Regions from separate parts of the Bacillus pretiosus genome, predicted to be linked through region 1. Evidence: predicted binding sites of a transcription regulator. Region 1 holds the regulator's gene; each other region holds the start of a gene.
The links. The regulator CtsR, encoded in region 1, represses protease genes until heat stress. The targets are predictions, from matches to a motif close to ATGGTCAATAAAGGTCAAACA.

Region 1 (10,816 bases):
CTTCTTCGTTAATTGCCATAATAATACTTTTGCACGCTTTATCTTTTTCAAAAGCACGTAACGTATGCACAATAATCGGTACTTCATTAATAAGTAAGAACAACTTATTTTTACCAGCACCCATCCGCTTACCTTGACCAGCTGCTGGAATAATTAATGTATACATATTAATAATCCTCTACTTATAATGCTTTTTCTAATAATTTACGTTTGGCGAAAATCATACGCCCAGCCGATGTTTGTAACACACTAGTAACAAGCACATTGAGTTGTGAACCTACATATTCTCTACCATCTTCTACTACAATCATCGTGCCATCATCTAAATATGCAACACCTTGATTTTGTTCTTTTCCATCTTTGACAACATAAACACTCAGTTCTTCACCTGGGAGTACAACAGGTTTAATTGCATTAGCTAAATCGTTAATATTTAACACCGTTACCCCTTGTAATTCAGAAACTTTGTTTAAATTGAAATCATTCGTTACTACCGTTCCACCAGTGATTTTCGCCAACTTTACAAGTTTGCTATCCACTTCTTGAATATCATCGAAATCGCCTTCATAAATTTCTACCGGAATCGGCATCTCTTTTTGAATACGATTTAAAATATCTAATCCTCTGCGACCACGATTACGCTTTAAAGCATCAGAAGAATCGGCAATGTGCTGAAGTTCTTCTAACACGAATTGTGGAATCACAATTGTTCCTTCTAAAAACTTTGTTTGGCAAATATCAGCAATACGCCCATCGATAATTACACTCGTATCGAGAATTTTCCAATGAGTTGTAGATTCTTCTACCTCAGTTTCTTCATTCTCACTATTATTATTTTTCTTCTTCCCACGTTGTGGTAATGTAAATAATCCTAGCAATTCATTCCTCTTTTTAAACCCTACTTGGAATCCTAAATATCCAAGTAAAAGAGTAAAGAACACTTGCAACACTGTGCTAATAACTGGAATTGTAAATTCACGAATTGGTATTAAAATTAAATATGCAACAATAAGACCAGAGATTAACCCTAATGTACCAAATAAAACATCCGCTACAGGCGCCTTTACAAGAGCCTCTTCAATATGCTTAATAAGTTGAACAATATAATCTACAAGCCAAAATGTTGTTAAAAATAAAATAATTGCACCAATAATTGCACGAACATACGATCCTTCCAATAAAGGAACGGCACCGATGTCTAATACATTAATAACTTTTGGGATTAAGTAAATCCCTAACGCTCCGCCAATTACTAGAAAGAAGAGCTGTACAATCCGTTTTAACATCCAACCACCTCCTACTCATTATTAACCATTGTTTCGCTAATCAAAACGCCGAATGCAAAAGCGGACGTGTTTTTTTTATAAATAGTTTTATTTACCAATATACCATATCTTATACCAAAAATGTTCTAGTGTCGTTATATTATGGAATCAATGTAATATTCTTAATTGTGTCTACTCATATAGAGATGCTCTTGGATTCTTTTTAAGCCTTCTCGTATTTTCTTCGCCCTTACTTCTCCAATTCCTTCCACATCATCCAATTCATTAATAGTTGCTCGACAAACACCTTGCAAAGTCTTAAATCGATTAATTAAATTTTCAATGATAAGTGGCGGAACGCGCGAAATTTTGCTTGTGATTCGGTATCCTCTCGGCGTCACACTTTCTTCTAAACTCATTTGTCCTGGATAGCCAAGCAATTTAACTAAATCGCTATCCTCTAGAAGTTGTGTATTCGCAAGATCTTGTAACTTTTTCAAAATTTGATGATGGTCTTGTGTTTTTTCTTGATAATAATCTTTAATTAATAACGCTGCCTCTGCCTCTAAATCAGCTAGTAGTTCTGTAAGTTGTAAACGAATTAACCTACCTTCCGTTCCTAACTCATGAATATAGCTCAATATTTCATTTTTAATCCGCAGTACCATTTCAACACTATGTAACACATGAACCACCTCGGACATTGTAACGACTTCTTCAAATTCTAGAATGCCCAAATTCGTAATACCATCATTCCATACAGCCTTATATTTTTCTAACGTTTGAATAGCTTGGTTTGCCTTTGTTAAAATAACACCTATATCCTTTAGTGTATAACGTAAATTCCCTTGATATAGTGTAATTACGTTACGTCTTTGTGAAATAGCCACAACGAGACTACCTGTCTGCTTTGCTACACGCTCTGCCGTCCGGTGGCGCATACCTGTTTCAATAGAATCAATAGATGCCTCTGGAACTAACTGTGCATTTGCAATTAAAATTTTACTTCCAGTTTCATTTAAAATAAGTGCCCCATCCATTTTTGCTAATTCGTATAAACTAGCAGGAGAGAATGCACAATTAATGTGAAATCCCCCATCAACAATACTTTTAATTTGTTCATTATATCCAAGAACAATTAGTCCCCCTGTTTGTGCGCGAAGCACATTATCTATCCCTTCGCGCAGTGGTGTTCCTGGGGCCACGAGCTGTAAAATATTAATCATACTTTTGACACGTTGCTTGTTTTCTTCCATAGCCTAGCCTCCTAATGTCAAACGAAGCGCTTCCCCTAAATTAGATACACCTACTACCTCAATTCCATCCGGAATTGTCCATCCTCCCAAATTTTTTCTAGGAATAATAGCACGTTGAAATCCTAATTTAGCTGCTTCTTGTACACGTTGTTCAATTCTTGATACTCTTCTTATTTCTCCAGTTAATCCTACTTCTCCTATTACTGCATCAGTTGGTGTCGTAGATTTATCTCTAAAACTTGAAGCAATACTTAAAGCCACAGCTAAATCAATTGCTGGTTCATCTAATTTCAAACCACCTGCTACTTTTAAATATGCGTCTTGGTTTTGCAATAATAAACCTGTTCTTTTTTCTAGCACTGCCATAATAAGCGATACACGGTTATGATCAATTCCCGTCGCCATTCTTCGAGGGTTTCCAAAACTAGTAGGGGAGATTAATGCTTGTATTTCTACTAAAACCGGTCTTGTTCCTTCCATTGAGGCAACTACTGTTGATCCTGCGACTCCAACGGGTCTTTCCTCAAGAAAAATTTCAGAAGGGTTTAAGACTTCCGCAAGACCGAGCTCTTTCATTTCAAAAATACCCATTTCATTCGTGGAGCCAAAACGATTCTTCACAGCTCGCAAAATACGATATGTATGATGACGATCTCCTTCAAAGTAAAGAACTGCATCGACCATATGTTCTAACATACGAGGTCCTGCAATTGCCCCCTCTTTTGTTACATGTCCGACGATAAAAATAGGAATTCCTTTCGTTTTTGCAAGTTTCATTAATTCCGCTGTACATTCACGTACTTGCGCTACACTTCCTGGGGCTGACGTCACTTCAGGTAAATGTATCGTTTGAATAGAGTCAATAACAACAAAAGCTGGATTCATTTCTTCAATGTGCGCTGCAATTCGCTGTAGATCAGTTTCTGCTACAACAAATAGATTACTACCCTTTACATGCAAACGATCTGCACGAAGTTTAATCTGCTTTGCTGACTCCTCACCTGATATGTATAGTACATCATATGAAGAATCTGCTAATTGCGATGAAATTTGTAATAACAATGTTGATTTCCCAATCCCAGGGTCTCCACCAATAAGTACTAAGGATCCATCTACAATCCCACCACCAAGTACACGGTTAAACTCTTGGAATTTCGTTTCAATACGTGCCTCAGATTTTGTTTCTACTTCTGTTAGGCGTCTTGGTTTTGTTACTTCCGATTGAATTGCATTGGCATAATTAAGGCGTCTTGATGATACAACCGGTTCCATCTCTTCAACAAGCGTATTCCATTGACCACAACCAGGGCATTTCCCCATATATTTTGGTGACTGATAACCACACTCTTGACATGTGAATTTTGTTTTCTTTTTAGCCATATCGTTTTATATTTCACTTCACTTTCATCTATAAACAGTTTATCCTTCTCGTACAAGAAAGAGGGCTATCTCGTAGCCCTCTTAGTTTGTCTATACTTATTTTACCTTTTCAGCACTATGAATGACAAATGATTCCCCTTCAACATCAAAGATAACTTTTTGTCCTTTCTCAATAGCACCTTTTAAAAGTTCTTCCGATAGTCTATCTTCTACATGTTTCTGAATTGCTCTACGAAGCGGACGAGCACCGTATTCTCGGTCAAATCCTTTATCAGCAATGGCTGAAATCGCTCCTTCTGTTAAATGCAATTCAATCTCTTGCTCTTTTAAGCGCTTCACTAACTGATTCACCATAAGTGTTACAATCTCTTGAATATGTTTTTTCTCAAGCATATGGAACACGATAATTTCATCAATACGGTTTAAGAATTCTGGACGAAATGCCTTTTTCAGTTCATCCATTACTTTACCTTTCATATCTGAATAATCGCGGCTCTCATCTTGTACGTTAAATCCAAGATGTTTATTACGTTTTAACGCATCTGCACCAACGTTAGATGTCATAATAACAATTGTATTACGGAAATCAACTGTACGCCCTTTAGAATCCGTTAAGCGACCATCTTCTAATACTTGTAGTAAAATGTTAAACACATCAGGATGAGCTTTCTCTACTTCATCTAATAGGACAACTGAATATGGCTTACGGCGAACCTTTTCTGTTAATTGTCCACCTTCTTCATATCCAACATATCCTGGAGGAGATCCAACTAAACGAGAAGTCGAATGCTTCTCCATGTACTCAGACATATCGATGCGAATCATTGCATCCTCATCACCGAACATAGATTCTGCTAATGCTCTTGCTAGTTCTGTTTTACCTACACCTGTTGGTCCTAAGAAAATAAATGAACCAATCGGACGTTTCGGATCTTTCAATCCTGCTCTAGCACGACGAACAGCTTTCGCTACAGCTACTACCGCTTCATCTTGACCAATAACACGGTTGTGAAGAATGGATTCTAAGTTTAATAATTTATCAGTCTCTGTTTGTGCAAGTTTAGAAACCGGTATACGAGTCCACGTAGAAACGACATTTGCAATATCTTCTACTGTCACTTCTGAGTTTTCTTTTCCTTGTTGCTCTTTCCATTGACGCTTCGTATCTTCTAACTTTTCACGTAAGCGTTGTTCCATATCACGTAAGGAAGCAGCTTTTTCAAATTCTTGACTTTGCACAGCTGCATCTTTTTCTTTTCTAATTTCCTCAAGTTTTACTTCAAGCTCTTTTAGATTTGGTGGTGTTGTATAAGAGCGTAAGCGAACCTTTGAAGCAGCTTCATCAATTAAATCAATTGCTTTATCTGGTAAGAAACGATCTGTAATATAGCGGTCTGAAAGCTTTACAGCTGCATCAATTGCATCATCTGTAATAGATACACGGTGATGCGCTTCGTAACGATCACGTAAACCTTTCAATATTTGAGTTGATTCGTCTAAACTTGGCTCATCAACGTGAATTGGTTGGAAACGTCTTTCTAAAGCCGCGTCTTTTTCAATATATTTACGATATTCATCTAAGGTTGTCGCCCCAATACATTGTAACTCTCCGCGTGCTAAAGATGGTTTTAAAATGTTAGATGCATCAATTGCACCTTCTGCTCCACCTGCACCAATTAATGTATGAAGTTCATCAATAAATAGAATAATGTTTCCAGCTTGACGGATTTCATCCATAACTTTCTTTAAACGATCTTCAAATTCACCACGATATTTCGTTCCAGCTACAACTGTACCCATATCTAGTGTCATAACACGCTTATCTCTTAATGTTTCAGGAACTTCATTATTTACAATTTGTTGTGCTAATCCTTCTGCAATTGCCGTTTTACCTACACCAGGTTCTCCAATTAATACAGGATTATTTTTTGTTCTACGGCTTAAAACTTCAATTACACGTTGAATTTCTTTACCACGACCGATAACAGGATCTAGACGATTTTCACGTGCAACAACTGTTAAATCACGTGCTAAGCTATCCAGTGTCGGTGTATTTGCATTCGTTGAAGAACCACCTTGGTGACCTGAACTTGCTTCATTACTTCCAAGGAGTTGCAATACTTGTTGTCTTGCCTTATTTAGGCTAACACCTAAGTTATTTAAAACACGTGCTGCTACACCTTCACCTTCACGGATTAAACCAAGCAAGATATGTTCTGTTCCAACGTAAGAATGACCTAATTTACGAGCTTCATCCATAGACAACTCAATAACCTTTTTAGCACGCGGTGTATAATGTACAGTTTGAGAAGCTTCTGTTCCGCGTCCAATTAACGCTTCTACCTCTTTTTGAACCTTCTCTGGACTTAATCCAAGAGCAATTAACGCTTTTGCTGCAATTCCTTCCCCTTCGCGTACAAGCCCAAGTAAAATGTGTTCTGTTCCAATATTATTATGCCCAATACGAATTGCTTCCTCTTGAGATAAAGCTAATACTTTCTGTGCTCTTTCTGTAAATCTTCCAAACATCATAGAAATCGCCTCCTACTTGCGCTTAGTTTTTTCAATACGTAATCGCTCACGGATTAAGGTTGCTCTTCGATAATCTCTTTCTTCTGGTCCTAAAGGTCCGCCTGCATATTGTTGTAAAATGCCTGGTTGTGTAAGAACCATTAGCTCAGTCAAAATATTTCTCGATACACCTTTTATATATCCTAAATCAATACCAAGTCGTACATCTGATAAGCAAGTGGCCGCTTCTGCAGATTGAATTAACCGACTGTTTGCTAGTATGCCATAAGAGCGATAAACCTTATCTTCAAGCTCAATACTTGAATTTTGTACAATTAATTCTCTAGCCATTTTTTCTTGCTGTATGATTTGTTGAATGACACTTTTTAAATCTGCAATAATATCTTCTTCAGATTTTCCTAGCGTCATTTGATTTGACACTTGAAATATATTACCTAACGCTTCGCTACCTTCACCGTATATTCCTCTTACTACTAACCCTAATTTTTGAATTACTTGTATAATGCGGCTAATTCTTTTCGTTAAAACGAGTCCCGGTAAGTGAATCATTACGGAAGCCCTCAATCCTGTACCAACGTTAGTAGGGCAGCTCGTTATATATCCAAGTGATTCATCAAAAGCATATTCAACCTCTTCCTCTATCCAATTATCTATTTGATTGGCACTTTGAATAGCCTCTGATAACTGTAACCCTGAAAATAAGCACTGTATCCTAATGTGGTCTTCTTCATTAAGCATAACACTAATATGTTCGCTTTCTGATAATAGACATGCTCCATATTCTGTTCCTGCAAGGTTAGGACTAATTAAATGCTTTTCAACTAATACTCTCCTTTGAAGAGGCGTTAATTCATTCATTTTTAATAGTTCAAACTCTCCAAAAGGTTCTACCGTTTTATTTATAAATTCCTTTTTAAATAATTCATGAATCTGTCTAGCTTCTTCTTCGTTTTGCATAGTAGAGAATTGATATTTTTTAAAATTACGAGCCAAACGAATTCGACTACTTAAAACAATATCAGAATCAGGGCCATCCCCCTTCATCCATGGACTAATCGCTTCATTCATAATTTTGTCCAGTGACATAGAACTATTCCCCCTCTCTATGCTCACTAAGCTGATTTTCAAGACCTCGAATATTATCCCTTACTTCAGCAGCTTTCTCAAACTCCTCTTTCTGTACGTATTGTTTCAGAATGAGTTTTAGTTCATCTAATTCTTTCTTTAAGTGAAGATTTCCTTCTATACGTTCCGGAATTTTTCCACAATGATCTGTATGTCCGCCGTGCAGACGTTTTAATAACGGCTTTAAATGTTCCTTAAATGTATCGTAACAAGAAGCACATCCAAACCGTCCCACCTTTGTAAATTGCTCATATGTCATCTTACAATCTGGACACCTTAATATACTTGTATTCGAAAGCCCGTTTTGTCCTTCTTCAAACATTGTTGATTCACCGTGTAATAACCCAGCAAATAAATCATGGAATGAAAAGTTAGACTGCGGTGATTGAAAGAAAGACGTATAGCCACTTTGTTCTGCACATTGCTCACAAAGATGAACTTCCGTCTTCTTTTCGTTGATTACTTTTGTATAATGTAAAGTTGCTGGTCTTATATTACAGTTTTGACAAGTCATCACTATCCCCACCTTTACAATAGGAACGATCTATCTGATAGTACTTTTCATACATTACTAGATTGTTCACTTTCCTTTACTTGTTTAAATAAAAGTGCGTGTTCTTTTTTCAAAACCTCTACAATATTTAACTGCCTTATCTCTTAGTTATTATTCTTTTACAAAAGCTATATTTATTTATATTTCAGTGTTCTTAACATTGCGCATAATATTCGAGCCCTAAGTTCATCTCGAGAAGGAACATCCATTGATAATACAGAACGATCTAGTACACTTAACATAAGTTTAGCTTCACGATTTGTTATGATTCCCTCTTCTATTAAACGTATAATCATACTCTCTGCATTCCCTTGCGCAACGCTATGATCAATCATATGAAGCATTTGATCAATCATGTCTATATCGTCATGCAGTTTGACTTTTATAATGCGAATGTAACCTCCTCCACCACGTTTACTTTCTACTACAAATCCTCTTTCTATCGTAAAACGGGTATTGATTACATAATTGATTTGAGATGGTACGCACTCGAATCGATCCGCAATCTCATTTCTTTTGATTTCAATCACATTATTATTACTTAAGTCAATAACTTGCTTTAGATATTGCTCAATGATATCAGATATATTTCTCATTTATCCGCCACCTTTATTGACTTTGACTATCTTTGACTTTAATTATATACGTATTAATAAAATTTGCAACTCTTTTGCTTATTCACTATCCTAGCCACATTCCCCTGTATTTAATCAAAATAATAATTATTTAAACACATTTTTTAATTACTATGGATTATAAAAGAAAACACGAAAAAACACGAGTCATTTGACTCGTGTTTAGTTGCTTGGCGACGTCCTACTCTCACAGGGACAAGGTCCCAACTACCATCGGCGCTAGAGAGCTTAACTTCCGTGTTCGGTATGGGAACGGGTGTGACCTCTCTGCCATCATCACCAAACTATGAAGGCATATTCCTTCAAAACTAGATAACATTTGCTACATATTATATGGTTAAGTCCTCGATCTATTAGTATTCGTCAGCTCCACATGTCACCATGCTTCCACCTCGAACCTATCAACCTGATCATCTTTCAGGGATCTTACTAGCTTACGCTATGGGAAATCTCATCTTGAGGGGGGCTTCATGCTTAGATGCTTTCAGCACTTATCCCTTCCGCACATAGCTACCCAGCTATGCCCTTGGCAGAACAACTGGTACACCAGCGGTGCGTCCATCCCGGTCCTCTCGTACTAAGGACAGCTCCTCTCAAATTTCCTACGCCCACGACGGATAGGGACCGAACTGTCTCACGACGTTCTGAACCCAGCTCGCGTACCGCTTTAATGGGCGAACAGCCCAACCCTTGGGACCGACTACAGCCCCAGGATGCGATGAGCCGACATCGAGGTGCCAAACCTCCCCGTCGATGTGGACTCTTGGGGGAGATAAGCCTGTTATCCCCGGGGTAGCTTTTATCCGTTGAGCGATGGCCCTTCCATGCGGAACCACCGGATCACTAAGCCCGACTTTCGTCCCTGCTCGACTTGTAGGTCTCGCAGTCAAGCTCCCTTATGCCTTTGCACTCTACGAATGATTTCCAACCATTCTGAGGGAACCTTTGGGCGCCTCCGTTACACTTTAGGAGGCGACCGCCCCAGTCAAACTGCCCACCTGACACTGTCTCCCGGGTCGATAAGACCCGTAGGTTAGAATTTCAATACAGTCAGGGCGGTATCCCACCAGCGCCTCCACCGAAGCTAGCGCTCCGGTTTCAATGGCTCCCGCCTATCCTGTACAAACTGTACCAAAATTCAATATCAGGCTACAGTAAAGCTCCACGGGGTCTTTCCGTCCTGTCGCGGGTAACCTGCATCTTCACAGGTACTATAATTTCACCGAGTCTCTGGTTGAGACAGTGCCCAAATCGTTACACCTTTCGTGCGGGTCGGAACTTACCCGACAAGGAATTTCGCTACCTTAGGACCGTTATAGTTACGGCCGCCGTTTACTGGGGCTTCAGTTCAGAGCTTCGCTTACGCTAACCCCTCTCCTTAACCTTCCAGCACCGGGCAGGTGTCAGCCCCTATACTTCGCCTTACGGCTTCGCAGAGACCTGTGTTTTTGCTAAACAGTCGCTTGGGCCTATTCACTGCGGCTTTCCGTTAAGAAAGCACCCCTTCTCCCGAAGTTACGGGGTCATTTTGCCGAGTTCCTTAACCAGAGTTCTCTCGCACACCTTAGGATTCTCTCCTCGCCTACCTGTGTCGGTTTGCGGTACAGGCACCTTTTATCTCGCTAGAAGCTTTTCTTGGCAGCGGGGAATCAAAGACTTCGCTCCATAAGGAGCTTCCCCATCACAGCTCAGCCTTCACGATAAGCGGATTTGCCTACTTATCAGCCTAACTGCTTGGACGTGCACAACCAATCGCACGCTTCTTCTATCCTTCTGCGTCCCTCCATTGCTCAAACGATAAAGAGGTGGTACAGGAATATCAACCTGTTGTCCATCGCCTACGCCTGTCGGCCTCGGCTTAGGTCCTGACTAACCCTGAGCGGACGAGCCTTCCTCAGGAAACCTTAGGCATTCGGTGGACGGGATTCTCACCCGTCTTTCGCTACTCATACCGGCATTCTCACTTCTAAGCGCTCCACCAGTCCTTCCGGTCTGACTTCACTGCACTTAGAACGCTCCCCTACCACTGATACCATTGGTATCAATTCGCAGCTTCGGTGGTGTATTTAG
Region 2 (10,816 bases), 450 kb from region 1:
AAGGAATTAGTTTCTTGTTAGATCGTTATAAAAGTATGACATTTGCGGCAATTATTGGACTTGTTATCGGCTCGATTGTAATTGTGTTCCCTGGTATTCCAACTGGAGGATTTTCAATTATAAGTTCAATTATTACCTTTATTTTAGGATTTGCGATTGTTACTTATTTCGGTAAGAAATAAGGACTTTAATCCCCTTGGCGATAAAAATCGTTAAGGGGATTTTTCATGCTATTCATTGAAAGTCTAGGCATTTACATTGCTTGTTCTAGAAAGCTTTTTTAAAATTGTTGAGTAGCATGTGCTTAGCGAAAGAGGACTGGCTCCTTCGTTGTAGCAAACTGTTTTTGATAGTATAATGAAATGAGTATGCAGTGAGAAATTTACTGCAAGTAGCTGAGGTGAAGAAACATGCAAAGAGTGACAAACTGTGTGTTAATTAGAGATAATGAAGTACTCTTACTCCAAAAACCTCGCCGAAATTGGTGGGTTGCACCAGGCGGGAAAATGGAGCGTGGTGAGACAGTAAGAGATTCCGTTGTTCGCGAGTATCGTGAAGAAACAGGTATTTATTTAAAGAACCCAGCGTTAAAAGGGGTCTTCACCTTTGTCATCCAAGAAGGTGATAAAGTTGTTTCTGAATGGATGATGTTCTCCTTTTTAGCGACAGATTTTGCAGGAGAAAACAAACTAGAGAGCGAAGAAGGCATCATTGGTTGGCATACATTTGACAAAATTGATGATTTAGCAATGGCACCAGGAGATTATCACATTATTGATTATTTAATTAAAGGAAATGGCATAATCTACGGTACATTTGTATATACCCCAGATTTTGAGTTGCTTTCATATCGATTAGATCCGAGTTAAACCGTCAAGGAGAGGATACGATGACAGAGAATAATGATATAAAAATGGTAATTATTACAGGAATGTCTGGAGCTGGAAAGACAGTAGCTTTACAAAGTTTTGAAGATTTAGGATATTTTTGTGTAGATAATTTACCACCGATGTTATTGCCGAAGTTTATTGAACTTATGGCGGATTCAAAAGGGAAAATGAATAAAGTGGCACTTGGCGTTGATTTACGTGGCCGAGAGTTTTTCGAACATTTATGGGGAGCACTTGATGATTTATCAGAACGTACATGGATTATTCCTCATATTTTATTCTTAGATGCGAAAGATGGCACGCTTGTAACTCGTTATAAAGAAACGAGACGTTCGCATCCACTTGCACCAACTGGTTTGCCTTTAAAGGGAATTGAGATGGAGCGTGGCTTATTAACTGATATGAAGGCACGAGCGAATATTGTGCTGGATACATCGGATTTAAAACCGAAAGAATTACGTGAAAAAATTGTTCATCTGTTTTCAACTGAAACTGAGCAAGCATTTCGTGTAAATGTTATGTCGTTTGGATTTAAGTACGGTATTCCAATTGATGCAGATTTAGTATTTGATGTTCGTTTTTTACCAAATCCATATTACATTCCACATATGAAGCCATTAACAGGACTAGATGAAGAAGTTTCATCGTATGTGCTGAAATTTAATGAGACACATAAGTTTTTAGAAAAATTGACGGATCTTATTACTTTCATGCTGCCTCATTATAAAAGAGAAGGCAAGAGTCAACTTGTAATTGCAATTGGATGTACAGGTGGACAGCATCGTTCTGTTACGCTTACAGAATACCTTGGGAAACATTTGAAACCAGAGTATAGCGTTCATGTATCTCATCGTGATGTGGAGAAGAGAAAGGGCCATTAAGGGATGAAAAAAGAGAGAAAACCTAAAATTGTTATCATGGGAGGCGGTACTGGACTCTCTGTTTTATTAAGAGGATTAAAACAATATCCGGTTGATATTACAGCAGTTGTTACAATCGCTGATGATGGTGGCAGTTCAGGTAGATTACGTGATGAGCTCGAAATTCCACCCCCAGGTGACATTCGTAACGTACTTGTTGCGTTATCAGATGTAGAGCCGCTGGTGGAAGCTTTATTTCAGCATCGTTTCACAACGGGAGACGGGCTGAAAGGTCATGCGTTAGGAAATTTATTATTAGCGGGTATGACCTCGATTACAGGAGACTTCTTCCATGCGATTACGGAAACGAGTAAAGTGTTAAATGTCAGAGGACGTGTGTTACCTGCAGCGAACCAAAGTGCGGTACTTCATGCGGAACTAGAAGATGGAGAAATTGTAACAGGTGAATCAAAGATTCCTTATTCTGGGAAGAAGATTAACCGCGTCTTTTTAACTCCAGAAGATGTAGAGCCGTTACATGAAACGTTGGCTGAGATTAAACGAGCTGATTTACTTGTTTTTGGTCCAGGAAGTTTGTATACGAGTATATTACCGAATTTAGTTGTTAACAAAATCGGGGATGCTGTTCTTGCTGCAAAAGCGAAGAAGGTATATGTGTGTAATGTTATGACGCAAGCTGGTGAAACGATGGGATATACTGCGTTTGACCATGTGCAGGCGTTACATGATCATTTAGGTAAACCATTTATCGATACTGCAATTGTAAATAACCGTGATATTCCTTGTGAATTACGTCAGTTGTATGAGGAAGAAATGTCGGCACCAGTTGTAGTAGATGAAGAGCGTTTTACAGAGAGCAATATTGATGTCATTCAAGATCAATTAGCGAAGTATGATGATCGTGTTGTAAGGCACGATACATTAAAACTAGCTTCTATTTTATATTCACTGTTGTAGATGTGCGTTGCCTCGTTTGAGGTAACGCTCATCATTTCATATAGGACAAGATTTTTGTTCCAAAGTAATCGTATAAGGAGGTGTTGACTGTGTCATTTGCATCAGAAACAAAGAAAGAGCTAACGAATCTTGAGGTGAAGGAATGCTGTGAGAAAGCAGAATTATCAGCGTTACTTCGAATGAACGGATCGCTTTCTTTTTCAAACCGTCGTCTATCTATCGATATTCAAACGGAGAATGCGGCAATCGCAAGAAGGATTTATACGCTTTTGAAAAAAGGATATGACGTGACGGTAGAATTACTTGTTCGTAAAAAAATGCGATTGAAGAAAAATAATGTATATATTGTGCGGCTTGTTGAGAAGTCTCGCGAAATATTAGCTGATCTTCATATTGTTCGAGATGACTTTTCGTTAATTCGAAATATATCCCAGGAATTAATCGAGAAGAAATGTTGTAAACGATCGTATTTACGAGGTGCATTTTTAGCAGGTGGTTCAGTAAATAACCCAGAAACATCATCTTATCATTTAGAGGTCTTTTCGTTATATAAGGAACATAATGATGCTATATGTGAATTGATGAACGGATTTGATTTAAATAGTAAGACGTTGGAAAGAAGAAAAGGGTACATTACGTATTTGAAAGAAGCAGAAAAGATTACGGAGTTTTTAAATATTATAGGCGCTCATAATGCACTTTTAAGATTTGAAGACATTCGAATCGTTCGCGATATGCGTAATTCAGTAAATCGTTTAGTGAACTGCGAAACAGCCAATTTAAATAAAACAATTGGTGCAGCGCTAAGGCAGATTGAAAATATCCGTTATATTGATGAGACAGTTGGTCTTGATATATTACCAGATAAACTGCGAGAAATTGCACAATTACGAAGAGATTATCAAGATGTAACATTGAAAGAGTTAGGCGAGATGGTATCCGGGGGGAAAATTAGTAAATCGGGTATTAATCATCGTTTGCGTAAAATCGATGAGATTGCAGAGAAATTACGCGCGGGGGAAGCGGTAGCAAAAAAATAAGAGGTTAAAGGGGAAATGGAGCTGTGGTTCAAAAACGAGTTAAGGTTTCATTAAAAAACGGTTTACAAGCACGTCCGGCTGCGTTGTTTGTACAAGAGGCCAATCGCTTTCATGCGGATATCTTCATCGAGAAAGATGGAAAGACAGTGAATGCAAAGAGCATAATGGGGATTATGAGCTTAGCAATTGGAACTGGTAGCATGATAACAATTACAACAGAAGGTTCAGATGCAGAAGAAGCTTTAGAAGCATTAGCTGCATATATACAATAAGAAGCTATCGCGCATGTGCGATAGCTTTTTTGTTTTGTTATTTGGTGTTGGGAGTCGGGTATGTAGGGGGTGCATGCTTGTCGAGGATTGTCGGTAAGTCGATAAGTTGTGTCGAATCGTCGATATATTAAAATAATCGCCGATATAATTGGAGTTACGGTCGATATATTTGAAAAATCGCCGATATATTTAGGGTTATACTAGGTGGGGTATGTGAGCGGGGAACAATATATAAAAGAAGCGCCCAATTATAGGGCGCTTCCGCTTTTAGTCTATCCAGCTCCAGCGGCTAGAATCTCCGGTCGTTTCGCCCCTTCATTCGAGGCAAAAAGCGCCTCGGAATCAGGGGCTCCATCGCCCTGCGATTCTGAACGAGCCGCTTCCGCTTTTAAGTATTAACGATTTGTAAAGATCTTATCGATTAAGCCGTATTCTAGAGCTCTTTCAGCTGTCATGAAGTTGTCGCGGTCTGTGTCGCGTTGTAGTACTTCAAGTGGTTGACCTGTGCGGTCAGCAAGAATTTGGTTTAGTTTTTCACGTAAGAATAGGATACGTTTTGCAGCGATTTCGATTTCAGTCGCTTGACCTTGTGCTCCGCCAAGTGGTTGGTGAATCATTACTTCACTGTTTGGAAGTGCATAACGTTTTCCTTTTTCACCTGCTGCAAGTAAGAATGCACCCATAGATGCAGCCATACCGATACAGATTGTTGATACTTGTGGTTTAATAAATTGCATTGTATCGTAAATTGCCATACCTGCTGTGATAGAACCACCAGGGCTATTGATGTAGATGTGAATATCTTTTTCTGGATCTTGAGATTCCAAGAATAAAAGCTGGGAAACGATTGAGTTAGCTACGTTGTCATCAATTGCACTACCAAGCATAATGATGCGGTCTTTTAATAGTCGAGAGTAAATATCGTAAGCGCGTTCTCCACGATTTGTTTGTTCAATTACTGTAGGAATTAAATTCATCTGTTATTTCCTCCTTCTAAAGCTTTCTTAGTCTTATAATACAATTATGGTCAATAAAGGTCAAACGAAACCACTTTAAATCAAAAAAATATGTAGTTGTACCATGAATTATTCGCTATGTTTTTGAAATTCCCTGCTTATGTATCTTCAACATCATAACCGAATTACATAAATTTAAACGTCATGAAATCTGTAGTAAAAAGAAAAGAACGCCTTTTTACTGAAGCGTTCTTGTGATATCTATTCTTTTAAAAGATAGGTTACTTTATTTAAAATCTTTTCGATGTGTTTCGCGTTTTTACTATACATTTCGCTTGCTGATTTCGACTTTGTTTCTAGGGAAAATAGTTCAAGATCAGCATGACATTTTTTTAAAGATGCTAATAATAAAGGCTTGTTTTGAGGAGAAGGCATTTGTAGTTTGTCATTATAAATGTCGATAGTAAGTTGTCCGTATGAATCCACTTGACCGAGAAAGACATTTTCAATAACAACACCGAGCTTTTCTAGTTCAGAATGTAACCAAGCGCGGTTATGTCCACTAGAGGATAGAGGTTCATCTAAGACATTGCCATCCATAATAACAGTTTGTGGTTCTTTTTCATTCGGTACTTTTAAGCCAACGTCTTTTGCTGTAAGTGGTTGGCGATCTTTCTTTAATAATACATTTAATTCTCCGCTCGGTTCTAGTACGGCAAATTCAACATCAGCTACGCTGAAAGCATTTTTTCCACGGAGTAGTTCCAGTAATTCGTCACTTGTATATTTTTCTTTCTTTAAGTTATCTTCGAGTATTTTTCCATCTTTTATTAATACGGTAGATTTCCCTTCAAAGAAGTCGCGAGCTGTTTTGTTCTTTAAGGAGAGGATTCCTGTGAAAAAAGGTACCACAGCGAAAATGAGTATCGCAAAGACGCCGTGGAAAAATTTTGAATCGAGCCCTGTAGATACTTGGGCAGCGATGTCACCGATTGTCATTCCGGCTATGTATTCAAAAAAGGAGAGCTGAGAGATTTGTCTTTTCCCTAACCATTTCGTAATAGCGAATAAAATAATTAATATGAATACAGAGCGAAGAATGACAAGTGTCCATTCCGGCAGGTGAGACATAGTCATTTCCTCCAGTCTACTTAAAACCCTTTATATTGAGGTTCTTCACGTTCTAATAATGAAACTCTATTCTGTAAATCAGCGATGATGCTGTCCATTTCTAACATACATTCATGAAATACGCGTTTTGATTCCGCGTCCTGTGAATTTAGTGAAAGGGAGCTTAAACTTGCTTGAGCGCCCCTTACACTAGCAAGGCAGGTTTTAACGCTAGCGATAACTGTCATACAAACACCTCTTATCCTTTCGGTTTGAATAGTAATGCACCAATGAATCCGAATATGATAGCAGCAGAAATACCAGCGCTTGTTACTTTAAACATTCCGGTAATGACGCCAACGATGCCGTGTTTTGCAGCTTCTTCCATTGCGCCGTGAACGAGGGCATTACCGAAACTTGTAATAGGTACAGTTGCCCCGGCTCCAGCAAAGTCGATTAATGGTTCATACAGGTTGAATCCGTCCAGTATAGCACCGGCAACAACGAGTGTTGCCATTGTATGAGCGGGTGTTAGCTTGCCAACATCAAACATAAGTTGGCCAATTACACATATGAGTCCGCCGATGACGAAAGCCCAGAAAAAAATCATTGCGTTGCACCTCCAAATTCAATCGAAACGGCGTGAGCGATACACGGAATCGTTTCTTCTTGTTGGAATGTAAGTGGAGATAGTAAAGCGCCTGTCGCAACGACAAGTATTTTTTTGAACTCTCCTCTTTTCATTCGGTTTAATAAATGACCGTACACGACTGTTGCGGAACATCCCGGTCCGCTAGCACCAGCTATGACAGGTTGCCCTTCTCTATAAATGAGTATGCCGCAATCTTGAAACTGTTCGCTCGTTACTTTCGTTCCGTGTTTATGTAGTAAGTCATAAGCAATTTCGCGACCGACATGTCCAAGATCACCTGTTACAATTAAGTCGTAATAAGAGGCGTCAATTTGTCGTTCGCGTAAATGGGCCTCAATCGTATCGACAGCTGCTGGGGCCATCGCACCACCCATATTAAAAGGATCTGTTAATCCCATATCAATCACTCGTCCGATTGTTGCAGATGTTACTCTAGGACCATGTCCAGTGTCGCTTAAAATAGCTGCGCCAGCTCCAGTTACTGTCCATTGTGCGGTAGGAGGTTTTTGACCGCCGTATTCAGTTGGATATCGGAACTGCTTCTCTACAGCGGCGTTATGACTAGATGCCCCGGTTAATAAATATTTTGCGCCTTTTGCATTTACAATACTTGCCCCGAGCGCTAATCCTTCCATGGAAGTAGAACATGCTCCGAATAATCCGAGATATGGTGTTCCGAGTGTACGGCAGGCAAAGCTTGTTGGAGTGATTTGATTAATTAAATCTCCTGCAAGTACGAATTGAATATCGTCTTTACGAAGCTTGGCTTTTTCAGTAGCGCGGCTACAAGCTTCTTCGAATAAAATTTTATGGGCTTTTTCATAGGAATCCTGTCCGAGCCATAAATCTTCATGGAGGATATCGAAGTCTTCTGGAATGTTTCCTTTTGCTTCAAACGGTCCACCAACGACTCCTGTCGAAATAATAACGGGTTTATTTTCAAATACCCACGTTCGGTGTCCTTGTAACATTTATAGCCCTCCCCATTGAACGAGAATCGTTTTAATAAGTGCGATGACGAAAGCTGAAAATACACCAAACAAAATAACAGAGCCAGCTAATTTAAACATATTTCCTCCAACGCCGAGTACGAACCCTTCTGTTCGGTGTTCGATACATGCGGCAATAACAGAGTTACCAAATCCAGTAACGGGTACAGCTGTGCCTGCTCCAGCAAACTGCCCAAAGCGGTCATATATACCAAAACCAGTTAGTAACATGGAAATGAAAATGAGAGTTGCGACTGTTGGATTTCCTGCTGAACGCTCAGTGAAGTCAAAATATGTGATATAAAACGTAGAAATGAGTTGTCCGATGAAGCAAATAAAACCACCGACGAAAAAGGCTTTAATACAATTTTTCAAGACAGGACGCTTCGGTTCGCGTTCTTGCTCGAATTTTTTATACTCTTGTTGCACAGGGGTTAAGTTCTTATCTTTACTAGACATTGCGATCCTTCCTTTTCTATTAAAAAGCGTTAAGTGTTAGACTCCATTTTTTTCCCAATGAGTTTTAATTGCTTATTGATCTCGTCTTTAGATACTTCTTTTTTCTTAATTTTGCTCTCAAGCTTTTCGAGTAACATAAAGATTTTTTTATCAGTACTTACACGAACATCGAAAGTAGGATGCTCATCACTTAGCTGCTTTTGAAGCTTCTTACGCAGAGGCTTTAATCCAAACCTTTCGTGATGCTCAGGTAGAACTGCTATGTAGAGATCCAAATTTGAATTCACTGCTGTGCTTTTTGTAATTTCATCCATAGCGAGAGCCCTTTTCTTGGCTCCTTGTGATATAGATTGATTAAAGGATTCCGTACTCGTCTTTGTTAGTTTGGGACCTTTTTCTTTCTCCGTTCGTTTTGCTTCTTCTTTCACTTTTTTATCTAAGGGACTATTATCACATCCGGTAAAAGAGCTAAATAGAAGGGCAAATAATGCGGTTATGAGACCGAGTTTTCGCATGATTATCATTCCATTTCTATTGCAATATGTAATGTGATAGAAAAAGGATGACTGCATATCATCCTTTTTCTATTTCACAGCATGACTAATCTGTTATTGCTGTGAGTATTGTGGTTCTTCTTGTTGGACTTCTTCAACGCGTGGATTTAAAGAATCGATAATCGTTTGCGTTTGCTCTGCAGCTGTTTGGAAAAGTTGCTTTGCTTGTTGGTTATCCGTATCAAGAGCGAATCCCTCTAAGCTAGCTTGTGCACTTTTTAATCCAGAAACAGTTTGCTTTAGTTTTGTAATTACAGTCATTGAATGAAGCCCCCTTTGGAATATCAATTCAAAGATTATAATTTGTGAGTTGGGATGAATTTATGATTGGAAAATTTAGGGGATAGTACTTTGTTAATATATTCCTAACTAAGGTTCATAAAGGATTACAGGGATATTTTTATTGATTTAGATGGATTTTATTGCTATTATTATGAAAAGAAAATGAACTATTTTCTATAATCATGCGCCCATAGCTCAGTCGGATAGAGCGGTGGTTTCCGGTACCACGTCTGCCGGGGGTTCGAATCCCTCTGGGCGCGTTATGTATTGTTGGTGTTACGTGTTGAAAATAAATAGTAAATTTAAAACAACCTCTTGTATGTGATTAGAAATAATTGTGTATAGGGGGTTTTTGTTATGGCCCTACAAGGTACTTCTGTTAATTTTGTAATGAGTTTATACTAAAATTATCTAAAAATTATAGTATGAGGGGATTGCAGGTGCGTAAAATTAGTGGATATTTAAGTATTTTAGGGGATAACGAACGTAAAACCGTTGCTGTGTCTGATTCTGGTGAAATTACAGGCGATGAAATGTTGAAATTCATGTTAAATATGGAAGTGCACTATAAAGAAATTGATAGGGATTGTTTTGGACCTAATCACTATTTGCCTAGCGGAGACTACCATAAGGATTTAATAGCGATTGTCTTTACGGCTGAAATGATGTTAGACGACATGGAATTAGAAGGTGAATGGCCTGCTGAAGAAGGGGATGTTATATTTAACGAAGCATAATGAATCTATCTGCATAAAAAGGTCTGCACTTACAAATATAAGTGCAGACCTTTTTTATTAATACTTGTTATATCTGATAATAAGATTTACTATTAGTATGTGGTAATAATTTTTATCGCGCTATTATTTTCTTTCAATATTATTCAAATTTCGGTTGTAAGTTGTAAATCTCATTAATACATATAAATTAATAATATTTTGGAATGGGTGTCTGTGATAGCATTCTCCTTTTACCAAACTTATTGTACAATAGAAACAAGGGGGAGATTAGTTTGAAGGCAAGTCTTTTACAAGAACAAAGCTTACGTTTGGCAATGACACAAGAGTTAAGGCAAGCGATTACAATGCTCCAGTATAATGTACAAGAATTATCGGAGTTTTTGTATGAGCAATCGTTAGAGAATCCCCTTATTGAGTTAGGTGGTTTTGAGAGGGAGAAGAAAAAGAGCTCTAACAACAGTAAAAGTACCAGCAAACAAATCGAGAATCAGATGGAAATCTACAGTGTGGATTCAACAACGATTCAGCAACATTTATTAAATCAAATACAGTATTATAAAATAGATGAAGAAGAGCGAAAAATAGCTTCTTTCATTATTATGAACATGGATGGAAATGGGTATTTACAAGAAACGAACGAAGAGTTAGCGGATCTCCTTTCCGCACCGATTCATGAAGTCGCCCGCTTTGTAGAGCTTGTCCAATCACTCGAGCCAGCAGGGGTAGGAGCGCGTAATATTCAGGAATGTCTAACTTTACAATTGAAGCGCTTACAAAGACGGAATGGATTAGCGGAAGAGGTTATAGAGGATCACTTCGCTTATTTCGTGAAGAAAGATTGGCGAAAGCTCGTTCAAGTGTTGAAGTGTAGTAATGAAGAATTGCAATCGGCGGTGAACTGTATTACGTCATTACAGCCGAAACCAGGTCTTGCGTTTTCTTCTGATAAACCGCTTTATATTGTGCCTGATATGGCGGTGAAAAAAGATGGTGATCGTCTCGTTTTACAAATGAACGAGAGAAATATGCCGAGAATT
Region 3 (10,816 bases), 1.1 Mb from region 1:
AATTGTATATGCCGAGATGCTCCTCGTTCATTCCATTTTCCCATAAGTATTCACATACATCTTCCACGTACAATAGATCACTTCCATTTTCCTCGCTCGCATAATGGCACTCTTTCTCATCCAGTTCTGATAAAATGAGCTGATGATACATCATAAAAGATGGTTGCCATGGCCCATATAATGTAGGAACTCGAAATACACTATATGGTGCCTCTCCTTTTTTCAATCCTTCTTCCACTTTCAAAAATAAACGTTTATTTTCAGATTCATCTGCGTTTCCTACTTCAATAGAAGAAATTAGATTTAACTTCACTTTCTGCTCTGCACACAGTCTTATAATCCGCTTTAAATACTGTAATATAACTCTTTCATTCCGAAAACCACTTTGTTGATTTGGCTCATACAAGCAAAAGTAAACCGTATCGAACTTCTCTCCTTCTACTGATCTCCATCCATCTTCATCTCTTATCGAATAATACGTAAATAACGCATTTCGTCCAATCAACAATAACTTCTCTTCATTAATTTTTTTCATATTCTCGAATTCATCAAAATCAAGACCGTACACTTCTACTTCTTCTGCAATCATTTTATTCACAAGGTGATAACCTACAAACGTAAGTGCACCTATAATTAGCACGCGCTCCATACCACCAACCCTTTCTCCTTGAAACAAATAGCTCCTCATTTATGTATATGGGAGCTTCACAATTCTTCTTCATATTTTTTAAAGAAATCAGTCGTTTGCCTAACCATTTTATATTTCACATCTTGCAGATGGAATAAGACAGAAGTATCACATTGATTGAATTGCCTCATTTTCTCATATTTACGTAACAACTGTTTTCTTCCTCTTTTTTCTTGTGTTGATACGAAAACTTTAACAGGTACACAAGACGGAAGAAGCGTAAATGATTTCTTATTTATTTTGGATTCTAATTCTTCTTCTTTGGAATCATACGCCAAACTTAATTCCTTCACTAATCTTTTGTAAAAAAACTTATGCTCTTTTTCAAACTCCACATATTCTGGTAAATCTAAACATGGATTTAACATAATGACAGAGCGTATACATTCAGGGTATTTGTTCATCATTTCAAGTGCTACAAGTGCACCCATACCATCTGCCATAATGTGCATTTTCGCATTTAATGTCTCTTTTCTCAAAACAACGTCATATAAACGTTTTGCTAGACGAACAGATTGGTCGTTTCCCCAATGTCTTCCGTATAAATTAGAGGAAAAGACCGTGTAGCCTTCCTCAATAAGGCCATGTAAAAAATAAGATCTACCTGCATGCTGTGTCCATAAACTTGTACCATTCTCAATAAAGTAGTTATAATCACCGAGAAGCATAACAGAAAATCCATTTGGCTTCTCCGGTAAATAAATGACACATGGTTCTTTTTCTAAATAAAAAAAACGTTCCGTAATACTCATTTTTCCCCCGCCTTATTTTCTAAACGTATAAAAGTACTCTTCTATAATGTATGAACGGAATGCAAATTTGCGTTGAAAAATCTACAAATATTTTTCTATATTCTTTTTTCAATTGTGTTACAATAAGGACAGATTGAACGAATAGAGGTGTAAAATATGCGTTTCATTTGGGCATTAATTTGGTCGTTCGCGCTTGTACATATGATGAGCTACGTAATCGGCTCTATGACTGGCGGTACATACGATTTTAACCAAGCGTCTATTTTCTCAGTTGTTCTTGCGGTATTAGTACTAGCAATTTCAGCTACAATTCCAAACGAGCCAGTAGAACAACACTAAAAAAAGAGTCCGGATTTTATCCGAACTCTTTTTTATTTTACTTTACATGAACGACTAATTCGTTATTTTCTACATCAACAACTACGTGACTGTTATCAGTAATTGTTCCTGCAATTAATTCTCTCGCTAATTTCGTCTCAACTTGACGCTGTACATATCGTTTTAATGGACGAGCTCCGTACATCGGATCAAAGCCAGCTTCTACAACAAATTCTCTCGCTGCGTCTGTTAATTCTACTGTAATATGACGGTCAGCTAAACGACCTTGTAATTCTTTTACAATTTTATCAACAATACCTTTAATTTCATTCGTTGTAAGAGGTTTGAATAAAATAATTTCATCGACACGATTTAAAAACTCTGGTCGGAAATGTCCTCTTAATTGCCCCATTACAAGTTCTCTTGATTCCTCTTTAATTGAGCCATCTGCTTCTAATCCATCTAACAAATGAGCAGATCCAATATTTGAAGTCATAATAATAACCGTGTTTTTAAAGTCTACTGTACGTCCTTGAGAATCTGTAATGCGTCCATCATCTAACATTTGTAATAAAATGTTGAATACTTCTGGATGTGCTTTTTCGATTTCGTCTAACAAAATAACTGAATACGGTTTACGTCTTACCGCTTCTGTTAATTGACCGCCCTCTTCATATCCAACATATCCAGGAGGCGCACCAATTAAGCGTGACACAGCATGTTTCTCCATATACTCAGACATGTCGATACGAATCATTTGCTCTTCACTATCGAATAAAGACTGCGCTAACGTTTTTGCAAGTTCTGTTTTACCAACACCTGTCGGTCCTAAGAAGATGAAGGAACCAATTGGACGGTTCGGGTCTTTAATACCAGCGCGTGCACGAAGAACTGCGTCTGATACTAAGCTTACCGCTTCCTCTTGTCCGATGACACGCTCTGATAAAATTTGCTCTAAGCGTAGTAATTTCTCGCGTTCACCTTCAACGAGTTTTGCGACAGGAATACCAGTCCAGCGTGAAACAATATCAGCAATCTCTTCTTCACTTACTTCCTCACGTAATAAGCGATTCTCTTGTTTATTATGTGCACCCATTTCTTCTGCTTCTTTTAACTCTTTTTCAATTGCAGGAATTTTCCCGTGACGAAGTTCCGCTGCTTTATTTAAATCGTAATTACCTTCTGCTTCTTCTAATTCACGGCGCAGACGCTCTAAATGTTCACGTAAGTCACGCACTTTATGAATATCTTCTTTTTCTTTTTCCCATTTCGCTCTCATACCACTTGCAACTTCTTTTAAATCCGATAATTCACGTTGCAACGTTTTCAGGCGCTCTTGGCTACCAAAGTCCTTCTCTTTTCCAAGAGCCGCTTCTTCAATTTCCAGCTGCATAATGCGGCGCGTTACTTCATCTAATTCTGTTGGCATAGAATCAATCTCTGTTCGAATTGTTGCACACGCTTCGTCAACAAGATCGATCGCTTTATCTGGTAAGAAACGATCCGAAATATATCGATCTGATAAAACGGATGCTGCTACAATCGCGCGGTCATGAATATTTACACCATGATAAATTTCAAAACGCTCTTTTAAACCACGTAAAATGGAAATTGTATCTTCAACAGTTGGTTCTTCTGCTAATACTTGTTGGAAACGTCTTTCTAGTGCTGGATCTTTCTCAATATATTTACGATACTCATCTAACGTTGTCGCCCCGATACAATGCAGTTCACCACGCGCAAGCATCGGTTTTAACATATTTCCTGCGTCCATCGCACCTTCTGTTTTACCAGCACCGACGATTGTGTGAAGTTCATCAATGAATAATAAAATGCGACCTTCACTCTTTTTAATTTCATTTAATACAGCTTGCAGACGCTCTTCAAACTCACCACGGAATTTCGCTCCAGCTACAAGCGCACTCATATCTAATGCGAAGATTGTTCTATCTTTTAATCCTTCTGGTACATCCTTCTTCACAATACGCTGTGCTAATCCTTCAACGATTGCTGTTTTACCAACACCGGGTTCACCAATTAAAACCGGGTTGTTTTTCGTTTTACGTGAAAGAATGCGGATTACACGTCGAATTTCACTATCGCGACCGATAACAGGATCAATTTTCCCTGCTCTCACTTCCGCCACTAAATCACGACCATATTTTTCCAACGCTTCATAAGTTGCTTCTGGATTTTGACTAGTCACTCTTTGATTCCCCCGAACTGTCATTAAAGACTGTAATAAGTTATCTTTCGTAATGTGAAATCTTGTAAGTAATTGATTTATATCGCCTTTTTCTTCTGAAAAAGCAAGCAATACATGTTCAACTGAAATGTAGTCATCTTGCAATTTCTCTGCTTCTTTTCCTGCTCTTACAAGTAGTTGTTGCAGAGCACCTGTTATATATAATTTTCCTACTTCTGCACCGCTTCCCGTTACAGAAGGTTTTTTCTTAATTAAACTTTCGGCGCCTTGCTTTAACGCTTCTATATCGACATTCATTTTTTGAAAAATACGCACTGCTAATCCATCTTGCTCTTCTAATAATGTAAACAAGAGATGAACAGTATCTACTTCTTGATGATGATGAGATACCGCTAAAGATTGGGCACTCATAATCGCCTCTTGTGTTTTTGTTGTCATTTGATTTAAGTCCATCTTTACAGTCCTCCAAATGTTTGACTTTCTTTGACCTTTGATTTGATTATACGCCAACTGACTTTTTTATACAATAATTTTGCTTATGTATTTTCAAACTTATTATTGGAAAAAGAAAAAGGGAACATTCATTATACAACTGAAAAAATATACGCAATGCGTAACGACAAAAAAGCCGCAATAATGATTGCGGCTCCTGTTACGGTTTTCTTTTATATGTCCACTGACGGTTATGATTCGCGTTATCTGGAAACTTTTCACCCGCAGTTAATTTCACCATTTGCGGATCTTTTACCATACTTCCTGTTTCACCAATTTCTACGTAAATACCATCGTTTGGCGCTTTTTGTCCAGAACGAAACCTGCGATTTTGTCCCATTTCCATTCTCCTTCCATGACGTCTTTGCCTCATTAGTATATCCATTTTAAAAGAAAGCTTTTCTGTCATGTTTAGGAAACAAGTACTACATTTCGTTCTTGTACATATACATGAATGACACAAGCTTAGGAAGGGATTTCTTTCCTATTTGCAGAAAAAAAAGAAACCAACCTACTATAGGCTAGCTTCAAAGGAGAGTCAAACATATACGAGAAGATTACATGTTCATTATAAGCCTCATCATACGAGCAATGTAACCCTTTTCACAATTTGTACATAATGAAAGAAACATTGTTTGAACTTTCTAAAAAGACGTTGACTTTTCTTAATTTCCAGCGAGAAATAGTAGACACCGCAGTACTTTGCGACGTAAGATGGATATATAGTGAACTTTCCATCTTTGGTTTTCTCACCCAGTTTAACCTCTTATTTCTGCATATTAAAAACGGAAATACAGATAGAAAAAAAAATATTATAAGAGGTGAAATTATGAATAAACAGCATTTAATCGCATTAGACTTAGACGGCACTTTATTAACAGACAACAAAATAATTTCCACTCGAACAAAACATACAATTGCAAAAGCAAAGGAGCAAGGACATATTGTCGTTATTTCAACGGGACGTCCCTTCCGTGCTAGTTTTGATTACTACAAAGAACTCGGTCTTAATACACCAATCGTAAACTTTAATGGTGCTTACGTACATCATCCTCTTGATTCAAAGTGGGGAACACATCACTCTCCTCTTGAGCTAGCAACAGCCCAAGAAATTGTCCGAGCTTGCTTTGATTTTGGTGTAAAAAATATATATGCTGAAGTAATGGACGATGTGTATGTTCGTGAAATTGATGAAGATAAAAAACATATTTTCGAATTCGGTTCTCCAAAGATTTTTACAGGAGACTTATTAAATATTTTAAACGATCATCCAACCTGCTTATTAATTGACGCACATGACGAGCATTCCAGTGCAATTCGTCAACATTTAACTGATATGCATGCTGAAGTAATCGACCATAGAAAATGGGGCGCACCTTGGCCGATTATTGAAATCGTGAAAAGTGGGTTAAATAAAGCTGTCGGATTACAAAAAATTTCTAGTCATTACAACATTCCACAAGAGCGAATTATCGCTTTCGGTGATGAAGATAACGACTTTGAAATGATTGAATTTGCTGGTCACGGCATCGCAATGGGTAATGCAATTCCTGAATTAAAATCACTCGCAAATCATACGACATTAACGAATGAAGAAGATGGTATTGCGCTATATTTAGAAGAGGTTCTTGGATTATAATCTAAAAATTCCCTGCTTATAGTTTCTCGCCAAACGCTCATACTATTATTAGACGCAAAAGTCAGCGCGTCGATTGTTTTCAGCTAAATAAAGGGGGTTTTTCGAATGGGTAAAAAGAACAAATCAAAACGTTTTATCCAACAAGGAGCCGATGCTGTTATGAAGCATGATGCAAGATTCCCGTACCGTGGTACATTAGCTGAGGCAGAAAAAGCGAGAAGTAACTCTTCTTTTGGAGGGGTTTAAATGGGGAACTTACTATTCCAACAAGCTAGAGATGCCGTTGCAAATGCCGTCACTTGTTCAAGCGGTACTGAGCAACAAGATCTCGTATATAGAGCAAAAAACGCTTTGCACTCTGCTTATGCAAACTCTTCAACAGCTGAAAAAGTTCAGCTACGTGAAATGCAGGAGCAGTTGCAAAATATTACGAATTTACATTAAAAAAGAGGACCAGCTTTGGTCCTCTTTAATCTTTTCGAAACAAACCAAACACTCCGACCGTCTGTAATACGTTTGTAAATGCACCTGGGTCCACTTGCCTAATAACCCTTTCTAATTCATATAACTCATAACGCGTAATAACAATCATTAACATTTCCTTATTTTCATTTGTATAAGCGCCTGTTGCTGGTATAGTTGTAATCCCCCTCACTAAGCGTGAATGAATTGCCTTTCGTACATCTGTCCCATTCTTCGTAACAATTAGTGCTGTAATTTTCACATGACGTGTATGAATCGCATCAATAATTCGCGTTGACACATACAAAGTCACCAAAGTATATAATGCTTTTTCCCATCCATACACATAGCCAGCCGCAATAATGATAAGTGCATTAAAGAAGAAAAAATACGTACCGACAGGCTTATCTTTAATCTTTGATAAAATCATGGCGATAATATCTAAACCACCTGTAGAAGCCCCCCACTTCAACGCAATCCCTACCCCAATCGCTGAAATAATCCCACCAAAAATCGCATTTAATATAATATCGTTCGAAACCGCTCTAACCGGGATAATTTCTAGAAACAAAGTCATAAATATCACGCAAAGAAAACTAAAGAAAGTAAAGGCCTTCCCAACCTTTTTCCATGCTAAAATAACGACGGGAATATTAAACAAACTAAACAATACCCCCGTTGATATGTGAATAGATAAAAAGTCCCCTAATATTTGTGATAACAATTGAGACAATCCAGCAAAGCCACTCGCGTACACTTTCGCTGGCGTTAAAAATAAATTCATTCCAATCGCGTTTAACAAACCTGCGACAATTACAACGATTAACTTCTTTATAAGTTCGGTATAATTCAACTTCAAATCCATTTCTAATCCACCTTTATTATTCATGAATGCACTGCTATACATAGTCTTTACGAAAAAGGAAATGATAAACGTACAACGGTTAGAAATGGAGTTGATACATATGCCACATACGAGTGATAACGACAAAAAAGCACGCGATAATAATGCAAAGCGTACACAAAAAAATGAGCAAGAACAAAAAAATATTCAGCAAGGTAAGCGTGCCTATTCTAAAAAGACTGATCACCTTTGATCCCATCGTACATCAACAATATTGTTGATGTACTTTTTTTACATTTTACAGGGAAAAAACATTAAAAATTCACTTCATGTTCACTTCTATATTCTACAATAGCGATAACATATTCGGATGAGGTGTTGGCATGAGAGGGAAACACATTTTCATTATTACTGCACTAATAAGTATATTAATGCTAGCTGCTTGTGGACAAAAAAACAGCTCAGCTACAGTCGCTACAGCAACAGATTCAACCATTAAGAAGAGCGACTTCGAAAAACAGTTGAAAGATCGTTACGGAAAAGACATGCTATACGAAATGATGGCACAAGACGTTATCACGAAAAAATATAAAGTATCTGACGATGATGTAGATAAAGAAGTACAAAAAGCGAAAAATCAATATGGAGATCAATTCACAGCAGTACTCGAAAACAATCGTTTAAAAGATGAAGCTGATTTCAAAAATCAAATTAAGTTCAAACTTGCTATGAATGAAGCAATTAAGAAAAGTGTTACAGAAAAAGACGTGAAAGACCACTATAAACCAGAAATTAAAGCGAGTCATATTTTAGTAAGTGACGAAAATGAAGCGAAAGAAATAAAGAAAAAATTAGATGCTGGCGCTTCATTTGAAGAATTAGCAAAACAAGAATCGCAAGATCTACTATCAAAAGATAAAGGTGGAGACCTTGGATACTTCAATTCAGGCAGAATGGCGCCTGAATTTGAAACAGCTGCCTATAAACTAAAAGTCGGACAAATTAGCAATCCCGTTAAATCACCAAACGGTTATCATATTATTAAATTAACTGATAAAAAAGATTTACAACCTTACGATGAAGTGAAAGACTCCATCCGTAAAAACTTAGAAGCAGAACGTATTGCCGACCCTACATTCAGTCATAAGTTAATACAAAAGGAATTAAAAAAGGCAAATATTAAAATAAATGATAGTGACTTGGAAGATACGTTTACTCTTGCACATGAGCAAGGGAATTAAAAAAGCACCGCCTTATTTTTACAGCAAAATAAGGCAGTGCTTTTTATTTAATTTACTTCTTAAAATACGTCCAACCTTCTTCTTGGTAAATCTTTTCTTCTTTCATCAACTTACCAAGCGCACGCTTAAACGCAGCTTTACTCATGTTGAAACGTTCTTTAATATCTTCTGGGTGGCTCTTATCCCAAAACGGCATTGCTCCGCCTCGTTCTTCCATATATGCATAAATTACAGTAGCATCATCTTCCATTCCTTCTTCTTTACGAGGAAGAAGTGAAATGTTAATTGTACCGTCATCTTTCACGTCAATAATACGGCCCGTTACACGTTCACCGATGCGGACTTGTTCTTTTCTTTCAGTATGGTGTAAGAAAGCACGGAAATGCTCATCAGTTAGTATGAATGAACCAACTTGAAGTGAACGATACACACGTCCATTTACGTTTTTATTACGCATAGATGGCGTCGCATCTACGATAATTTCTTGCATATCACTGTCTCTTGCCGGAAGAGCGATAAGGCGATCACGATTCGTTAATTTTAACGTACAATATAATTCGTCGCCAACTTCAGGCCATACTGGCATATAAATCGGGAACTCATCAGCTGGGATTAGTATATCTTTTGATACACCAATATTAACAAACACACCTAAACTAGGAATAACTTCTACAACCTTTACCCAGTTCCAATCAAAAGTTGTAATAAGCGGCTCCTTCATTGTTGCTGAAATACGATTTTGGTGATCAAGGTATAAGAATACATCAATCGTATCGCCTTCTGCAATTTCTCCAACTAATTCGTTTTTATGTAAGAAGATTTCTTCTTCTTCAGTCCCAACCATATAGCCGATTTCCGTTTCGCGTAAAACAGTTACCTGTTCAATCGATCCTAATTGTAAATACATATTTTTTAATTCCCTTCTATATATATAAAATTAACTTTTTTATATTTTTTATCATTCCAAACAAAAGTTAATTATAACACGATTTTTCCTTTATTTGTCCAACTGCCCAAAATTCACTATAATAAAATGAGGTTACATAAATATAAGTATGAAAACACTTAAGTCTAGGCTCGTTTTCAGCTATACTTTAGTATGTACAGTACATAAAAAGATTAGAAATTTATTTGGAGGTGCTAACTATGGCAAAAGATAGTTCTTTTGACATCGTTTCGAAAGTAGAATTACCTGAAGTAACAAACGCAATTAACATCGCATTAAAAGAAATCCAAAACCGATATGACTTTAAAGGAAGTAAAAGTGATATTAAATTAGAAAAAGAAGTACTTGTTTTAACTTCTGATGATGAGTTCAAATTAGACCAAGTAAAAGACGTTCTAATTTCTAAACTTGTAAAACGTAACGTTCCAATTAAAAACTTGGATTACGGAAAAGTTGAAGCTGCGACTGGTAACACTGTTCGCCAACGCGCAACACTTCAACAAGGTATCGATAAAGATAACGCGAAAAAAATTAACAACATCATTAAAGAAATGAAATTAAAAGTAAAAACACAAGTACAAGATGACCAAGTACGTGTTACAGCGAAAAGCCGTGATGACTTACAAGCAGTTATCGCAGCAGTTCGCAGTGCTGACTTACCGATTGACGTACAATTTATTAACTACCGCTAAAAAGAAAAACACCCTCTGTGTAGAGGGTGTTTTTCTTTTTAGCGTGTAGAGAAAATATTACAAAGTCTAAGATTACGAGCAATCGGATAGTTAGAATAAGTATTTAATTATTATGCATAAATGAAGAAGGTCCTTTTAATAATCGGCGCAAAACCTCCCTCCCTACTCAAATGTAACAAATTATGAGTATAAGAATATTTTCCACCCTTTCATGTAATGTAAAATTAGTAAGGAATTTATTTTATGAAAAAATGTTAATTAAACAAGAGTTAGAAGTGGTTATTTGAAGAAATTAATACTATGTTTTTTATTAACTACATTCTGTCTATATATTGCAGGGTGTTCTAATAATATAACTACACCCGAGGATACACCTAAAGCTTCAACACCTGCGAAGTGTAAATACATCAACAAAGCTTGGTATAAGAAACCTATAAAATGTAATAATTGATGATATAAGTTATAAAAAAGACACCGTAAGGTGCCTTTTTTTATAGAAATTAATAAGATATTCATCAGAAATTATGAATCATTTT

Region 2: a site for CtsR is predicted at 5,064-5,084, ahead of clpP (ATP-dependent Clp endopeptidase proteolytic subunit ClpP). Genes of this name have one in related genera too.
Region 3: a site for CtsR is predicted at 4,435-4,455, ahead of clpB (ATP-dependent chaperone ClpB). Genes of this name have one in related genera too.

Annotation. Positions count from the first base shown of each region.
Region 1 covers NZ_CM129593.1:90,656-101,471, reverse strand. The annotation lists gene ispD (2-C-methyl-D-erythritol 4-phosphate cytidylyltransferase) at 1-166, opposite strand, end outside; gene ACU8YW_RS00540 (PIN/TRAM domain-containing protein) at 183-1,286, opposite strand; gene disA (DNA integrity scanning diadenylate cyclase DisA) at 1,448-2,521, opposite strand; gene radA (DNA repair protein RadA) at 2,525-3,901, opposite strand; gene clpC (ATP-dependent protease ATP-binding subunit ClpC) at 3,998-6,433, opposite strand; gene mcsB (protein-arginine kinase McsB) at 6,446-7,519, opposite strand; gene mcsA (protein-arginine kinase activator protein McsA) at 7,524-8,072, opposite strand; gene ctsR (transcriptional regulator CtsR) at 8,246-8,707, opposite strand; rRNA gene rrf (5S ribosomal RNA) at 8,915-9,030, opposite strand; rRNA gene ACU8YW_RS00500 (23S ribosomal RNA) at 9,080-10,816, opposite strand, start outside.
Region 2 covers NZ_CM129593.1:4,895,322-4,906,137, reverse strand. The annotation lists gene ACU8YW_RS25520 (DUF368 domain-containing protein) at 1-182, shown strand, start outside; gene ACU8YW_RS25515 (NUDIX hydrolase) at 411-869, shown strand; gene rapZ (RNase adapter RapZ) at 890-1,771, shown strand; gene mgfK (gluconeogenesis morphogenetic factor MgfK) at 1,775-2,728, shown strand; gene whiA (DNA-binding protein WhiA) at 2,818-3,768, shown strand; gene ACU8YW_RS25495 (HPr family phosphocarrier protein) at 3,792-4,040, shown strand; gene clpP (ATP-dependent Clp endopeptidase proteolytic subunit ClpP) at 4,436-5,017, opposite strand; gene ACU8YW_RS25485 (DUF421 domain-containing protein) at 5,258-6,127, opposite strand; gene ACU8YW_RS25480 (DUF1657 domain-containing protein) at 6,148-6,354, opposite strand; gene spoVAE (stage V sporulation protein AE) at 6,366-6,716, opposite strand; gene spoVAD (stage V sporulation protein AD) at 6,713-7,729, opposite strand; gene spoVAC (stage V sporulation protein AC) at 7,730-8,206, opposite strand; gene ACU8YW_RS25460 (YhcN/YlaJ family sporulation lipoprotein) at 8,236-8,721, opposite strand; gene ACU8YW_RS25455 (DUF1657 domain-containing protein) at 8,815-9,021, opposite strand; tRNA gene ACU8YW_RS25450 (tRNA-Arg) at 9,227-9,302, shown strand; gene ACU8YW_RS25445 (hypothetical protein) at 9,483-9,779, shown strand; gene rpoN (RNA polymerase factor sigma-54) at 10,052-10,816, shown strand, end outside.
Region 3 covers NZ_CM129593.1:1,149,460-1,160,275, reverse strand. The annotation lists gene ACU8YW_RS06035 (NAD-dependent epimerase/dehydratase family protein) at 1-676, opposite strand, end outside; gene ACU8YW_RS06030 (lipase family protein) at 706-1,440, opposite strand; gene ACU8YW_RS06025 (YjzD family protein) at 1,597-1,779, shown strand; gene clpB (ATP-dependent chaperone ClpB) at 1,817-4,417, opposite strand; gene ACU8YW_RS06015 (YjzC family protein) at 4,617-4,796, opposite strand; gene ACU8YW_RS06010 (Cof-type HAD-IIB family hydrolase) at 5,286-6,095, shown strand; gene ACU8YW_RS06005 (hypothetical protein) at 6,201-6,341, shown strand; gene ACU8YW_RS06000 (DUF3813 domain-containing protein) at 6,342-6,539, shown strand; gene ACU8YW_RS05995 (YitT family protein) at 6,565-7,422, opposite strand; gene ACU8YW_RS05990 (DUF3941 domain-containing protein) at 7,523-7,654, shown strand; gene prsA (peptidylprolyl isomerase PrsA) at 7,785-8,642, shown strand; gene ACU8YW_RS05980 (CvfB family protein) at 8,695-9,549, opposite strand; gene ACU8YW_RS05975 (YajQ family cyclic di-GMP-binding protein) at 9,789-10,280, shown strand; gene ACU8YW_RS05970 (helix-turn-helix domain-containing protein) at 10,810-10,816, opposite strand, start outside.